One region of the Thermoanaerobacter sp. YS13 genome, then DNA from elsewhere that is predicted to be linked to it. Evidence: riboswitches for the same ligand, from Rfam matches in the RefSeq annotation. Region 1 holds a riboswitch; each other region holds the start of a gene.
The links. A riboswitch is a leader RNA that binds a small molecule or an ion and turns the genes downstream of it on or off. The one in region 1 is predicted to bind thiamine pyrophosphate.
Positions count from the first base shown of each region.

Region 2: it holds a riboswitch for thiamine pyrophosphate, as region 1 does, so the genes downstream of both, thiD (bifunctional hydroxymethylpyrimidine kinase/phosphomethylpyrimidine kinase) here and thiT (energy-coupled thiamine transporter ThiT) in region 1, are expected to answer to the same signal.
Region 3: it holds a riboswitch for thiamine pyrophosphate, as region 1 does, so the genes downstream of both, thiC (phosphomethylpyrimidine synthase ThiC) here and thiT (energy-coupled thiamine transporter ThiT) in region 1, are expected to answer to the same signal.

Region 1 is NZ_JOOI01000002.1:699,057-704,129, reverse strand. It holds gene THYS13_RS11205 (phosphatase PAP2 family protein) at 1-297, opposite strand, end outside; gene thiT (energy-coupled thiamine transporter ThiT) at 712-1,350, opposite strand; TPP riboswitch at 1,413-1,515, opposite strand; gene THYS13_RS11195 (ABC transporter ATP-binding protein) at 1,638-3,521, opposite strand; gene THYS13_RS11190 (ABC transporter ATP-binding protein) at 3,518-5,073, opposite strand, start outside.
Region 2 is NZ_JOOI01000003.1:269,207-274,279, reverse strand. It holds gene thiM (hydroxyethylthiazole kinase) at 1-268, opposite strand, end outside; gene thiE (thiamine phosphate synthase) at 265-906, opposite strand; gene thiD (bifunctional hydroxymethylpyrimidine kinase/phosphomethylpyrimidine kinase) at 910-1,704, opposite strand; TPP riboswitch at 1,763-1,865, opposite strand; gene THYS13_RS13520 (hypothetical protein) at 1,932-2,660, opposite strand; gene THYS13_RS13515 (NAD(P)/FAD-dependent oxidoreductase) at 2,660-3,925, opposite strand; gene THYS13_RS13510 (4Fe-4S dicluster domain-containing protein) at 3,922-4,371, opposite strand; gene THYS13_RS13505 (glutamate synthase-related protein) at 4,383-5,073, opposite strand, start outside.
Region 3 is NZ_JOOI01000001.1:1,397,797-1,402,869, reverse strand. It holds gene THYS13_RS07095 (universal stress protein) at 1-476, opposite strand, end outside; gene rd (rubredoxin) at 593-751, opposite strand; gene thiC (phosphomethylpyrimidine synthase ThiC) at 828-2,126, opposite strand; TPP riboswitch at 2,172-2,279, opposite strand; SAM riboswitch class I at 2,467-2,577, shown strand; gene THYS13_RS07080 (homoserine dehydrogenase) at 2,645-3,928, shown strand; gene THYS13_RS07075 (homocysteine synthase) at 3,956-5,073, shown strand, end outside.

The DNA of each region.
Region 1 (5,073 bases):
TTTAAAAGTATTCGTATTAGCTAATACCATATAAGGCCTTGGTCTTGTATATTTTCTTTTTAAGAGCTGAACAAACAAATGGCTGCTTGCAAGCGCAGTTAAAGCTTCTAAAGCCGAGGCTTTTACATCGTTTTTCCCAAAAAAGATTAAAAATAAACAAGAAAATATTGTAAAAAAAGGACCGCCTATATGAGTTATTTTGGGCATTATTTTGTCCAATATATTACATTTTATCCTTTCGTTTATATAGAAAAAAATGTTTTTGTCTTTGTCAAGAAGCACTCTTTTTATTTGCATCTGCAAAATTTCCCTCCCTACAATTTCTCACGAATGCTTTTTATTGAAATATTTAAGTACAAATTCACAACACTTTATTAACAGAATTTTTGTAAACAAATTCTCCTATTTTTTCCCTTGACTTAAATTTATCAAGGTCTTCAAACAACAATTCTCTTGATTTTAAATTTTATATTCTTTATATATACATTATCGTACTTTTCAAAAGCTTTTTCAACAGCCTTTGCTACTCTTTTATGGCATGTTCCTATTTATCCACGGGCTTTCACATAACCTTTGATTAAATTATCTTATGATAACATTAAAAAAACATTATAAGGAAGTTAATTTTATGTTAAATTTTTTCTTACAAAATTATTATATCATTAATTTTAGCTATCCATTGTAAAAAAATAAAAAAGGGGAAATACCCCTTTAAGCAATTGCTTTCTTTTTAATTTCCTCGATAGCATTTCTAACTTGTGGAATTAGTGAAACTGCAAAACATATTGCCACTTCTACACCTACTATGCTTCCGTTAACTAGAAGTGAATAAACTATGGGACTCATTCCTTTTGGCGCATAACTTGCAAAAAAGAATACTCCGGATAAAAAGTGAGAAAAAAATCGTCCAAATCCACCAACTAAAATTCCCAAACTCAGGTTTTTTCTAAAAAAGCCAGCAAGTCCTAAAGCACCAAAGGCCAACGGATAGTCGAGAAGTACTTGCACCCATTGGACTATAAATGGATCTTGAATAAGTTGTAAAAGTCCATACGCCATTCCTACAATCACACCAGGACCTGATCCATAATAATAAGCAAAGATAAAAAGCGGCAACATGCTGGCAGGTGTAATAGAACCACCTTGAGGCCAGTGGTAAAATCTTATATAAGACAGCACGAAAGAAATAGCGATTGAAAGTGCTCCATAGACAAGCATTTTTGTGTCAAATTTGACACTTCTTTGCATCAGATATAAAAGGAAAGCTGCCAATAAAATTGCCAATATAACCGATAATGTCACTGGCTTTATTTTGGCAAAATCAGAAAAAATACTTAAAAGGTAGGACATAAACAAAAACACCTCCATTTTTCAAGGAGGCTATGTTCGCTGAAAAAAATACCGCGAAATGCGGTATTTTTGAGCCGCATTCCCTACGGAGGCATTACCCTCATCAGGTTCCAAGGGTTTGGCATCAATGCCATCTCAGCCGTTAAGGCTCCCCCAGCGGACATAACCACCTATTTTGTTTTCACCTTTAATTTATCATTTTTTGTAATCTGTGTCAAGAATAATTACCAAATGCGGATGGCCAAGCTTTGTAGGTTGCTTATGTTTTGCACACACATCAAATGGTATTAACTTGCCATCTCTTCCTCTTTTTCAAACTGGCTGTTATAGAGGCTTGCATAAAAACCGCCTTTAGCAAGAAGTTCTTCATGGGTACCTTGTTCTACAATATCTCCATGGTTCATGACAAGTATCAAGTCAGCATCCCGTATTGTAGAAAGCCTATGAGCGATTATAAAGCTTGTGCGCCCTTTCATGAGATAATCCATCGCTTTTTGTATTTGTATTTCTGTAAGGGTATCTACAGAGCTTGTAGCCTCATCGAGTATGAGAATTTTTGGATCTTTCAAAATAGCTCTTGCTATAGTTAGTAACTGTTTTTGCCCTTGAGAAATATTTGTGGTCTCTTCATTTAATACCATGTTATAGCCCCCTGGCAATGTCCTTACAAAACTGTCAACATGAGCTGCCTTAGCAGCTTTTATAACTTCCTCATCAGTAGCATCAAGACGACCATATCTTATATTGTCCATAATAGTACCATTGTAAAGCCATGTATCCTGAAGCACCATGCCAAAAAGTGAACGCAAATCCTCCCTCGTAAAATCTCTTATATCATGGCCGTCAATCAAAATAGCCCCTTCATTCACATCGTAAAAGCGCATTAAAAGTTTCACTATAGTAGTCTTTCCTGCTCCAGTAGGACCGACAATTGCAACTTTTTGTCCTGCCTTAATAGAAGCTGAAAAGTTATTTATCACCATTTTATCAGGTCTATATCCAAAACGAACATTTCTAAACTCCACATTGCCTTTTATATCTTCAACTTTTACAGGCTGTGGATTGTCTGAAACTTCCTCTTCTTCCTCCAAAAACTCAAATACTCTTTCTGCACAGGCAGCAGTTTGTTGCAGTATATTGGAAATATTAGCAATCTGGGCAATAGGCTGTGTAAAAGATCGGATGTACTGTATAAATGCCTGAATATCCCCTACTTCTATTGCATTTTTTATGACCAACCAACTGCCCAAAACTGTAACCGCCACATAACCCAAGTTTCCTATTACATTCATAAGTGGCATCATAATGCCTGTTAAAAACTGGGACTTCCAGGCTGTTCCGTACAAAGTGTTATTTAATACGTCAAACTTTTCAATGCTCTTTTTCTCTCCATTAAAAGCCTTTACTATATTATGGCCTCCATATACTTCCTCCACATGGCCATTTACATGTCCTAAATAATCCTGCTGCTCTCTAAAATACCTTTGTGAATGCTTAATGATAAAGGCAATTACCAAAGAAGACAAAGGAATTATCAAAAGCGCTACTAAAGTCATAAGCCAGTTTATGGTAAACATCATAACCAAAACGCCAACTACTGTCGTCACAGAAGTAATTATCTGAGTCAAGCTTTGATTGAGAGTCTGAGTAATTGTATCCACGTCATTTGTAATACGAGACAATATTTCCCCTTGATTTGTGCTTTCAAAATATTTCAAAGGCAGGCGATTAATTTTTTCAGAAATTTCTTTTCTAAATCTATAGGTAACTTTCATCGCAACCCCAGACATTATCCATCCTTGTAAGTATCCAAATAAAGCACTTAAACCATATAAGCCTATGAGTATTAGAATTATCTTTCCTACATATTCAAAGTCTATGCCACTGCTTTGCCCTGTTATTTTATTCATTACACCTTCAAAAATTTTGGTTATGGCTTTACTGAGTATTTTAGGACCCGCAATGGAGAAGGAAGCACTGAGCGCTGCTAATATAAATACACTTATTATAGAAAATTTATAAGCTGATAAATATTTTATCAACTTTTTCATTGTGCCTTTAAAATCTCGCGCTTTTTCTCCACCGCGAACCATGCCATGGGGGCCGCCTCCCATCCCTGGCCCGCGAAGTCTGGGCATCTGTTTGGGGTCTATTCTTCTATTTTCATTCATGCCAATTCCTCCTCCGACAGCTGTGATAAAGCTATTTCTCTGTAAGTTTGACAGTTTGCAAGTAGGTCTTTGTGTTTTCCTATGCCTACAATTTTACCTTCTTCAAGCACTATTATTTGGTCTGCATGTAAAAGTGTTGACACCCTTTGCGATACAATTATAACAGTGCTTGATTTTAACCTTTCTCTTAAGGCTTTCCTTAAAGCTGACTCTGTTTTAAAGTCAAGAGCTGAAAAACTTTCATCAAAAATATATATTTCAGGCTTTTTAACAAGAGCACGGGCAATAGAAAGCCTCTGCTTTTGTCCTCCTGATACATTGGTTCCTCCTTGTGCAATCTCTGAATTAAACTTTTTGGTCTTTTCATTTATAAATTCCATTGCTTGTGCAATTTCTGCTGCTTCTTTTATTTCCTCATCTGTAGCCTGCTCATTTCCGTATTTCAAATTTGATTTAATTGTACCACTGAAAAGCCAACTTTTTTGAGGTACATATCCTATTCTTCTACGTAAATCTTCCTGCCTTACTTCTCTTACATCTACACCATCAACCAAAACCTGTCCTTCTGTCACATCGTAAAATCTCAAGATCAAATTCACTAAGGTACTCTTTCCAGAACCTGTTCTTCCTATTATGCCTACTGTCTGTCCCGGTAAAATCTTGAAGTTTATATCCTTTAAAGCATACTCTTCCGCACCCGGATATCTAAAAGATACATTCCTAAATTCTACAGTTCCAGACATATTTTCACTAAATTGTTTTGGATTTTCGGGGTTTTTTATAGAAGGTTCTGTATCCAAAACTTCAGCAATACGCCCTGCCGACACCGATGCTCTTGGTATCATTATAAACAGCATTGAGAGCATTAAAAATGCAAAGATAATCTGTATAGCGTATTGCATAAATGCCATCATGTCTCCAACTTGCATGCTGGAATTTTGGATTTGGTGAGCTCCTACCCATACTATCAAAAGAGTAATACCATTCATCACAAGCATCATAGATGGAAACATAAATGCCATGGCTCGATTTACAAAAAGCCCTACTTTTGTAATATCTTGATTAGCTTTGTCGAAGCGCTCTTCTTCAAATTTTTGATTATTAAAAGCTCTTACCACCATTATTCCTGACAAATTTTCACGAGTAACTAAGTTTAATCTATCAATCAATTTTTGCATTAACATAAACTTGGGCATCGCAATAGAGTACAATATTGATATTATGCCTAAAAGTACTATTACTGCTAAAGCTATAATCCAAGACATTGAAACACTTTTACTAAGTGCTCTAAATACTCCACCTATACCCATTATAGGAGCGTAGAAAACCATTCTTATCATAATTACAAGAAGCATCTGTATTTGTGTAATGTCGTTTGTAGTTCTTGTTATCAAAGAAGCCGTAGAAAATTTATCAAATTCAGCATTAGAGAAACTCTCTACTCTTGCAAATAAATCTCTTCTTAAATCTCTCGCTACTCCGGCTGCTATTCTTGAACCAAAAAATGCTACCAAAATAGTACTTAAGGCACTAAGTCCTGTTATTAAAAGCA
Region 2 (5,073 bases), on a different contig from region 1:
CTAATATAACTGGTACTTTAAGTCTATTTGCAGCCTTCCCTGCTTTTATCATCGCTTCTACTTGTTCATTTGTAAGAGTGCCTATATTTAAAACTAAAGCATCTGCTGCACTTACCATTTCTTCTACTTCTTCCAAGGCATGTGCCATGACTGGCAATGCTCCTATAGCCAGTGTTATATTAGCACAATCATTGACAGTAACTATATTTGTAATATGGTGAACTAAAGGCTTTTTCTCTCTTAAAATTTTCAATAATTCCTTTTTCATTTCAAATTCCTCCTATCGTTTATCGCTTTTGCTATAACCTCCAAAAGTTTTCTTGTATTGTTTTCTATATCCCCATAAAATACAGCTGAAACTGAAGATATCCCGTCTACTCTTGACTTTAACATGACTTCATAAGCATTATCCCTCGTTATACCTCCTATTGCAACGACTGGAATAGCAACAGCCTCTTTTATCTTTTTCAGCCCTTCTATTCCAATGGCTTCCGCTTCCGGCTTTGTTGGAGTCTTAAACACCGCACCTACCCCTAAATAATCCGCTCCATCCCTTTGTGCTTTTAAAGCTTCCTCCACTGTTCTCGCTGATACTCCTACTATTTTATGAGGACCTATCATTCTCCTTACAACATCTGCCGGCAAATCCTCCTGTCCAACGTGAACTCCATCTGCATCTGCTGCCAAAGCTATATCCACTCTGTCGTTAATAATGAGAGGAATTTTATTTCTTTTTGTCACTTCTTTAACTTTGAGAGCAATTTCATAAAATTCCCTACTTGATATATCTTTTTCTCTCAGTTGAATTACTGTTGCACCCCCTTTTATTGCTAATTCTACTGCCTCAGCAATATCCAAATCCCTTATGTAAGACCTATCCGTAATAGCGTAAAGGGTTAAGTCCATATCTCACACCTTCCTTATTTCTATATTCCAAAAATGGTTAGTGGGACCTACTCCATGCCCTATGGATAATGAATATTTTATAGCCCCTGTAATGTATGCTTTCGCTCTTTTTATTGATTCAACTAAATCATAACCTAAAGCGATATTGGCAGCTATAGCTGAGGAAAATGTACAGCCTGTACCATGAGTGTTTTTAGTATCGATTCTCTCCGATGTAATTTCATAAAACTCTTTTCCATCATAAAATACGTCCAAAGCATCCCCTGTAAGATGTCCACCTTTTACAATTACTGTCTTTGCTCCATAATCTAAAATTTTCTTAGCCGCTTCCTTCATATCCGATATATTTTTAATTTCTTTTCCAATTAATTCTCCTGCCTCCATAAGATTTGGCGTAACTACAAGGCTTAAAGAAATCAATTCCTTTTTCAAAGCCTCTACTGCTTCCGGCTTCAATAAATAGCTTCCACTCTTTGAAATCATGACAGGGTCCAGCACAACATTTTTTACATTGTAATCTTTTAATCCTTTTGCAATCATCTTAATAATGTCTTCATTAGATACCATGCCTATCTTCACTGCATCGGGATACAAATCCTCAAAAATTGCCTTCATCTGCAAATACACCATAGCAGGACTTACATCCTCAATCCCTAAAACCCCCATGGTATTTTGCGCTGTTATTGAAGTAATGACACTCATGCCGTATACTCCATGTGCTGAAAAAGTCTTTAAATCTGCCTGTATACCTGCTCCTCCCCCAGAGTCAGAACCGGCAATAGTAAGGACTAACTTCATATGACCACCTCCAAAATAATAAATTATGCCCACCTGTTCAGGTGAGCACTTTTTACAAACTTCGTAAAACGTGCTTCCCTGCGCAGGCATTACCCTGTTCAGGTTCAAAGGGTCGGGAACAAATCCCCTCTCAGCCATTTATGGCTCCCCTAGCACTTGTCATATTCAATTTTAAATAAATTTGTCTAAACTCATTATACCACAAATCCAAAAGAATTAAAATAATTTTATGCATACATATTTCCATAGGGTCTTTTGCCTATCGGATGCAACTTGACAAAAGAATGATTCATAATCTTTTGAAAATCATAATCAAAATATTTACAAAAATTTTCAACATACTTTTGGATAAACGCGTAATCTTTGTCATCTATCTTTTCCTTAATAACTTCTTTCCCAAGTTGATAGTCTTCTACATCTCCTCTCAAATATATAACTCCTCCATGCATCCCTGTGCCACAATATTCTCCAACTATATTTTCATCATTTTTTAAGTTCAGTACAATCATGCATCCACCTGCCATATATTCACCAAAGAAGTCTCCCGCACTTCCTCCAATAACTATTACAGGAACTTTATCTTTGTATTCTTTCATGTGTATGCCAACTCTATAACCAACACTATCTTTTATATAGATAGATCCACCCCTCATCCCGTAACCAACGACATCACCTGCATGTCCATGTATAATAATATTCCCATCGTTCATTGTATTTCCTATTGCATCCTGTCCATTACCAAAAACTTCTATTGTAAGCCCGTCCATAAAAGCTGCCATGTCATTCCCAGGTGTACCTTCGATATTTATTTTGGTGGCCCCAGATAGATTATCTCCTATATATCGTTGACCATTAACATTTTTCAAATTAATTATATCTTCGCCAGAACGAACCAACTCTTTAATTATTTCATTAAGGTCTCTATAATAAATTCCTGACGCATTTATGGTTTTCATCATACCACCTCCAAGTCAAGCATTTTTGCTCTTCTTAATTCTTTTGGCAAATATATGAATCCAAAATCATCATTTAAAATATACTTCTTAAATGGAGTTATATCCGTTTCGTTTTTTATAAACCCAGTAAATAATCCAGCCCTATCAATATCATTAATTAATATAAATCCTACTAACCTATTTTCTTTTACCACAAATTTTTTATAAGACCTTCTGTTATGATCAATTTTAGAGATAATCTCAAATTCCTCCTGCTGTGGATTTGTTATACCAGCTGTTATCATATTTGTATTTTTATAACCTATTGAGTTCATAGGAAAAATCCCTTTAAAATTTTTATTTATCCCAATCATGTTGAACCCTGCAATTTCCCCTTGCATGTATGCATTTGGCCATATTGGCACAACCCTATTTGACTCAACAAGCATATCATAACCTTCGGCTACATCTCCTGCTGCATATACATCTTCAACACTTGTTTTCATAGTGTTATCTACTAAAATACCACGGTTTATAGAAATTGATGTGTTTCTTACAACATCAACGTTTGGCACAACACCTATCGCGATAACAAGATTATCAGCTTCTAATTCCTGCCCATTTTTGAGCAAAACTCCCTTAACATATTCGTTTCCTATAATTTTATCCACTGTTGTTCCCGTAATTATTTTTATGCCGTCATTTTGAAGACTTTGAGATACCAAAGATGCTCCTTTTGCATCAAGAATTGTACTTAAAATTCTATCGGCAAGTTCAACTATTGTTACATCTACCCCTAAATGGTGAAGGCCTTCTGCTGCTTTGAAACCGATGAGACCACCACCTACAATTACAGCTTTTGAACCCGGCTTGGCAGCTCCCTTTAATTTTTTAGCATCGTCCATTTTAATAAAAGTATGAACATTTATTTTATTCAATCCTTCTACTGGAGGTATTATAGGTTTCCCGCCCGTTGCAATGAGAAGTTTGTCAAAACTTATGCTGTCTCCGTTTTCAAGATGCACTTCTTTTTTTCTTTCATCAATAGAAATAGCCTTAATACCAAATACAGTTTCTACTTTATTTTTGCGGTAAAAATCTTTCTCTCTATATATCATTTTGTCTTCAGACACTAAATTCCCAAGATAATAAGAAATAAGGGGTCTTGAATACACGTGATATGTTTCATCTGAAATAACAATTATTTCAGAACTTGTATCATATTTTCTTATTGCCTCTACTGCACCTACCATCGCAACAGAATTACCAATTATTACTATTCTCATGCAAAAATGCCTCCTTCACTATAGACAAGTGCCTCATTAGGACAATTCTTGACACAAGCCGGTTCTCCTGCTTCAGCACATAAGTCACATTTTGATGCAACCTTATTATTTACATCTCTTATGATTGCACCAAACTCACATACAAGCACGCAAGTCCAGCATCCAACACATTTATCTGTGTCACAAGTTACAACACCCGTTAATGGATCTTTTCGCATCGCTCCTGTAATGCATGATTTAACGCATGGCGCATCATCGCAATGCCTACACTGGAGCGAAAAAGATACAGGTCTATTTTCCTCTATAACAATTCGTGGTGTCGGCCTTTGGGGTTCCAACTTATATGCTTTTAAAACATCTTTATACTTTGAATGAGATGTAATACAGTATACTTCACATAATCTACATCCCACGCACACTTCTTCTTTTACATAAACCTTTTTCACAAAAATACCTCCTATTCGCCGGCAGCAAGAATGCCAAGTATATCAAGTTCCTTCTGCGTCATTCCTATCCCACGAAGCATTAACCTATTGCCTTTAAGACTTTCAATATCATTTATACCCATTCCACCAAGCATTTCTTTTATCTCATGACTCCATGCTTGAACAAGGTTAACAAGACGTTTATATCCAATTTCGGGGTTTAATCTTTTTACAAGGTTAGGATCTTGTGTAGCAATTCCCCAATTACACTTACCAGTATGGCATTTTTGGCACATGTGACATCCCAAAGCAATCAAAGCAGCTGTTGCAATGTATACAGCATCTGCACCAAGAGCTATTGCTTTGACTATATCTGCACTGTTTCTAATACTACCTGCTGCAACTAAAGATACTGTATGTCTTATACCTTCAGAGCGGAGTCTTGCATCTACAGCAGCTATTGCAAATTCAATTGGAATTCCTACATTATCCCTTATTCTCTTTGGAGCAGCCCCTGTACCACCTCTAAATCCGTCTATTGCTATATAATCTGCTCCAGCTCTCGCTATTCCCGAAGCTATTGCCGCAACATTATTGACTGCTGCAATTTTTACACCAACAGGTTTTTGATAATCAGTGGCTTCCTTCAATGAATATATTAATTGAGCAAGGTCTTCAATTGAATAAATATCGTGATGCGGTGCAGGAGATATAGCATCACTT
Region 3 (5,073 bases), on a different contig from region 1:
CCTGTGATTTGTTGAATAACGTCATTTAAACTTTCTAAATGTTGGATGTTAAGTGTTGTAATTACATTTATCCCATGACTTAAAATTTCTTCTACATCTTCATATCTTTTTTTGTGTTTAGAGCCAGGTGCATTTGTATGTGCTAATTCATCTATCAAAACTACTTCTGGTTTACGAGCAATTATGGCGTCGGTATCCATTTCTTCTAATATCATGCCGTGGTATTCAATTTTTTTCCGAGGGATTATTTCTAAATTTCCTATTTGGGCTTCTGTCTCTTTTCTTCCATGAGTTTCCACATAACCTATTACTACATCTTGACCTCTTTTAAGACGCCTGTTGCCTTCATTGAGCATTGCATAAGTTTTTCCAACACCAGGAGCATATCCTAAAAATATTTTTAATTTTCCTCGCTGTTGTTTTTTTATAATTTCTAAAGCTTCTTCAGGAGTTAACCTCCTAAAACCTTCACTCATTAAATTTACGCGCCCTCCACAGTTTAATTATATTTTTGTTTGAGTATAGTGATTTCATACAACTATAATAATATGAATCTTATTAAAAATCAATAAAAAAGAGAGCAATCGCTCTCTCATATTTTTTCAAACATATCTTTTCCTACCCCGCAGTCAGGACAAACCCAATCGTCAGGCAATTCTTCAAAAGGAGTTCCTGGTTCAATTCCTTGTGATGGGTCTCCTTCTTCTGGATCATAGATGTACCCACATACTGTGCATTGCCACTTTTCCATAAAAAATACCCCCTTGATATTTTCCTTTATTATAACAGAAATTAGTAAAGAAAATCAAGGGGAAGGCAAAAGGATATTAACAGGTCATAGCCGAAGTTCCAAGATACTCACTGACAATTTTCATAGCGCAGAATTTTCCACACATACTGCAAGTTTTGACTGTAGATATGTTTTTATTGACGCGATATTTAAAAGCTTTATCAGGGTCTATAGAAAGCTTTATTTGCTCATCCCAGTTTAAGGCTTTTCTGGCTTTAGCCATAGTTAAATCTTTTTCTTTAGCACCTTTTACGCCTTTTGCGATATCTGCGGCATGGGCAGCTATTTTTGCTGCAATAACGCCTTCTTTGACATCTTCTTTGTCTGGAAGTCCGAGATGTTCAGCGGGTGTAACATAGCAAAGGAAATCAGCACCAGAAGCTGCTGCAATTGCTCCTCCGATTGCAGAAGTTATGTGGTCATAGCCAGGAGCTATATCAGTCACAATAGGGCCAAGCACATAAAAAGGAGCGTTGTGACAAAGTTGTTTTTGAAGTTTTACATTTGCTTCAATTTGGTCAATTGGCACATGCCCGGGTCCTTCTACCATAACTTGAACTCCTGCCTCTCGAGATTTCTTTACCAATTCGCCAAGGATTATAAGTTCTTGAATTTGTGCTGCGTCTGTAGCATCTTCCAGACAACCTGGACGCAGTCCATCTCCTAAGCTTAGAGTTATGTCATATCTTTTAGCAATATCAAGGAGCCTATCAAAATGTTTATACAAAGGATTTTCTTTGTCGTTATGGAGCATCCAAGCAATTGTAAAGGAGCCACCGCGGCTTACTATATCCATTACTCGGCCGTTGTCTTTAAGCTTTTTCAATGATTCAGATGTTAGACCACAGTGGACTGTAATAAAATCAACTCCGTCTTTTGCTTGTTCTTCTATAACTTCAAAAATGAATTCTTCAGGCATAGCTACGATGCTACCGTATTTGGATATAGATTCTACAGCTGCTTGATACATGGGGACAGTGCCTACAGGGACAGAGGAATTTTCAAGTATTTTTCTACGAGATTGCTTAATGTCGCCCCCTGTGCTTAAATCCATTACCGCATCTGCTCCAGCTTTTACAGCAACATTTAATTTTTCAATTTCTTTGTCAACTTCAGGGTATGCATCAGATGTTCCAATGTTAGCATTTACTTTTGTCATTAAACCCCTTCCTATGCCTTTGGGAATGAGGTTTTTGTGGTTGATGTTTGATGGTATTACTATTTCTCCTTTTTTAACTCCTTCTAAAATAAATTCTTCGTCTACTCCTTCATACTCTGCGACTATTTTCATTTCTTTTGTAACAATGCCTGAAAGGGCGTATTCCAATTGTGTCATAATAAAAACCTCCTTAAAAAATAAATAAACCATGGGGATTATAGCCATGGTGGATGACCACATCCCTACGCAGGTACTAACCTAACAGGTTCAATGGGTTAAAAGGCAACACCTTTTTCTCAGCCGGTTACGCCGGCACCCCATGTGGCAAATATTAAATTTTTATAATCGATAATGTATAATATTTTACAATATTATTATACCACTAAAAAAATTTGGTGTATATTAAAATTTAGAAAAAATTTAAGAAAGAGTACAAAAAAAGTTCTTGACTTTACAGTTTCAAAGTGATAACATAGATTACAACATGTAAAATTGAATATAAATATTACACACAAACCTCTTATCAAGAGTGGTGGAGGGACTGGCCCGATGAAACCCGGCAACCGGCATTTATATGCGTCTGGTGCCAAATCCTGCAGGTTAGGGTGTCTAACCTGAGAGATGAGAGGAGTGGCGGATTATTAGGCCCTCTTCTCATTGAGAAGAGGGCCTAAAAATTTATTTGGAGGTGTGACATGAAAATAAAAATCGGATTATTAGGACTTGGTACAGTAGGAACAGGAGTATATAAATTGATAACTTCAAGAGGAGGTCATATAAGGGAGAGCACAGGGGTTTATCCTGAGATAAAGAAGATACTGGTGAAAAATCTCAATAAGCCAAGGAAAGTGAAAGTAGAGGGACTACTTACCCAAAATGCTGAAGAAATTTTGAAAGATAAAGAGATAAAAATAATCATTGAAGCAATAGGAGGCATTTCTCCAGCTTACGAATATGTGAAGGAAGCTTTGTCTTCAGGGAAGCATGTAATCACTGCAAATAAAGAATTGATAGCTAAGCATGGAGAAGAATTAAATGAAATAGCAGAAAAGAATAAAGTATTTCTAAAATGTGAGGCAAGTGTAGGTGGAGCTATACCTATACTGCATCAAATTGATAGATTAAAAATCACAGATGAAATAGATTTTGTAGGCGGTATAATAAATGGCACTACTAATTATATTCTCACCAAAATGACTACTGAAGGCAGAAGTTATAAAGAAGCACTTAAAGAAGCCCAGCAATTAGGATATGCAGAAGCAAATCCCGATTATGACGTAAAAGGCTTTGATGCCCTTTATAAACTTGCTATATTAATGAGGAAAGTGTTCAATATAAACGTGCCAGTAAATTCTATAACCAGAAAAGGAATAGACGAAATCACGACTCAAGATTTAAATTACATCAATAAGTGGGGATATAAAATAAAATTATTTGCCTGGGGCAAAAAAGTCAAAGATGGCATCTTTGCAGGAGTGGAACCAGTTTTAGTCGAAGAAAATAATATTTTGTCAAGGATAAACGACGTAAATAATGCTATCATACTTAGAGGGGATAGTTTTGGTGAATATGTTTTTGTAGGAAAAGGTGCTGGAGAACTTCCTACAGGGGATGCTGTAGTGGCAGATTTAATTGATATATTGTTAAACTATAATATCAAAGATAATAAGAGGATAAACTTTCTTCCAATTCGTCAGGGAAGTTTTACAGATACTTTTTATATAAGGCTTGAAACTCATAAAGAAAATATTTTAGGTTTGAAAAAAGTTTTAAAGTTTTTAAAAGAACAAAAAGTATCAATTGTGGAATCTTCCTATGAAAACGGCACATTTACAGCTATTGTTAAAATGAAGAAAAGTGTTGAGACATTTACAGAAAAATTAGAAAAAATAACCGAGATAAAAGCTATTTTTAAAGTTTTGCAAGAGGATATAACAGAAGAAGTAAGTAAATTTGAGGATTTTGTAGAAGTGATTTAAAAAAATTTTGTGAAAGGAGTTAAAAGTATGTCTAAAAAATATGGTTTTTCAACTTTGGCAATTCATGAAGGGTGGGAGCCTGACCCAACTACGGGAGCTGTAGCCATTCCTATATATCAAACCTCTTCCTTTGCTTTTAAAAGTACTGAGCACGCTGCAGACCTCTTTGCCTTAAAAGAAGAAGGGTATATATATACTCGAATGATGAACCCCACAGTTGACGTTTTTGAAAAGAGAATAGCTGCATTAGAAGGTGGGGTAGGTGCCCTTGCTGTATCTTCAGGTCAAGCAGCTATAACGCTGGCAGTTACTAATATCGCAGGAGTAGGAGACGAGATTGTATCTTCTACCAATCTTTATGGAGGGACTTATAATCTTTTTGCGACTACTTTGAAAAAGTTTGGTATAAATTTCAAGTTTGTGGACCCCAGCAATCCTGAAAACTTTAAAAGTCAAATAACAGATAAGACAAAAGCTTTGTACATTGAGACTATTGGCAATCCAAAGATTGACGTGGCTGACATTGAAAAAATAGCAGAAATTGCCCACACTGCAGGAATTCCTCTCATTGTAGATAATACTTTTGCAACTCCTTACCTTGCACAGCCTATCGAGTTTGGGGCTGATATAGTGGTACATTCGGCGACTAAATTTATAGGGGGTCATGGGACTTCTATAGGCGGAGTTATAGTAGATTCTGGAAAATTTAATTGGGACAATGGAAAGTTTCCAGAACTTACAGAACCAGATCCAAGTTATCATGGTATAAGGTATGTAAAAGATGTAGGCGAAGCAGCTTATATTGTAAAAGCGAGGGTGCAACTTTTAAGGGATTTGGGTACTGCTTTGAGTCCATTTAATGCATTTTTATTCGCACAAGGATTAGAGACTCTATCTCTTAGGATGGGAAGGCACAGTCAAAATGCTTTAAAAGTTGCAGAGTTTTTAGCTTCTCATCCCTACGTTTCGTGGGTGAATTATCCAGGACTTAAATCAAGTCCCTATTATGCTTTGGCACAAAAGTATTTGCCAAGAGGGCAAGGAGGAGTTTTGACTTTTGGCATAAAAGGTGGATTAAAAGCAGGCATTAAGTTTATAGAGAGTTTAAAATTATTTACTCATCTTGCTAATATAGGGGATGCAAA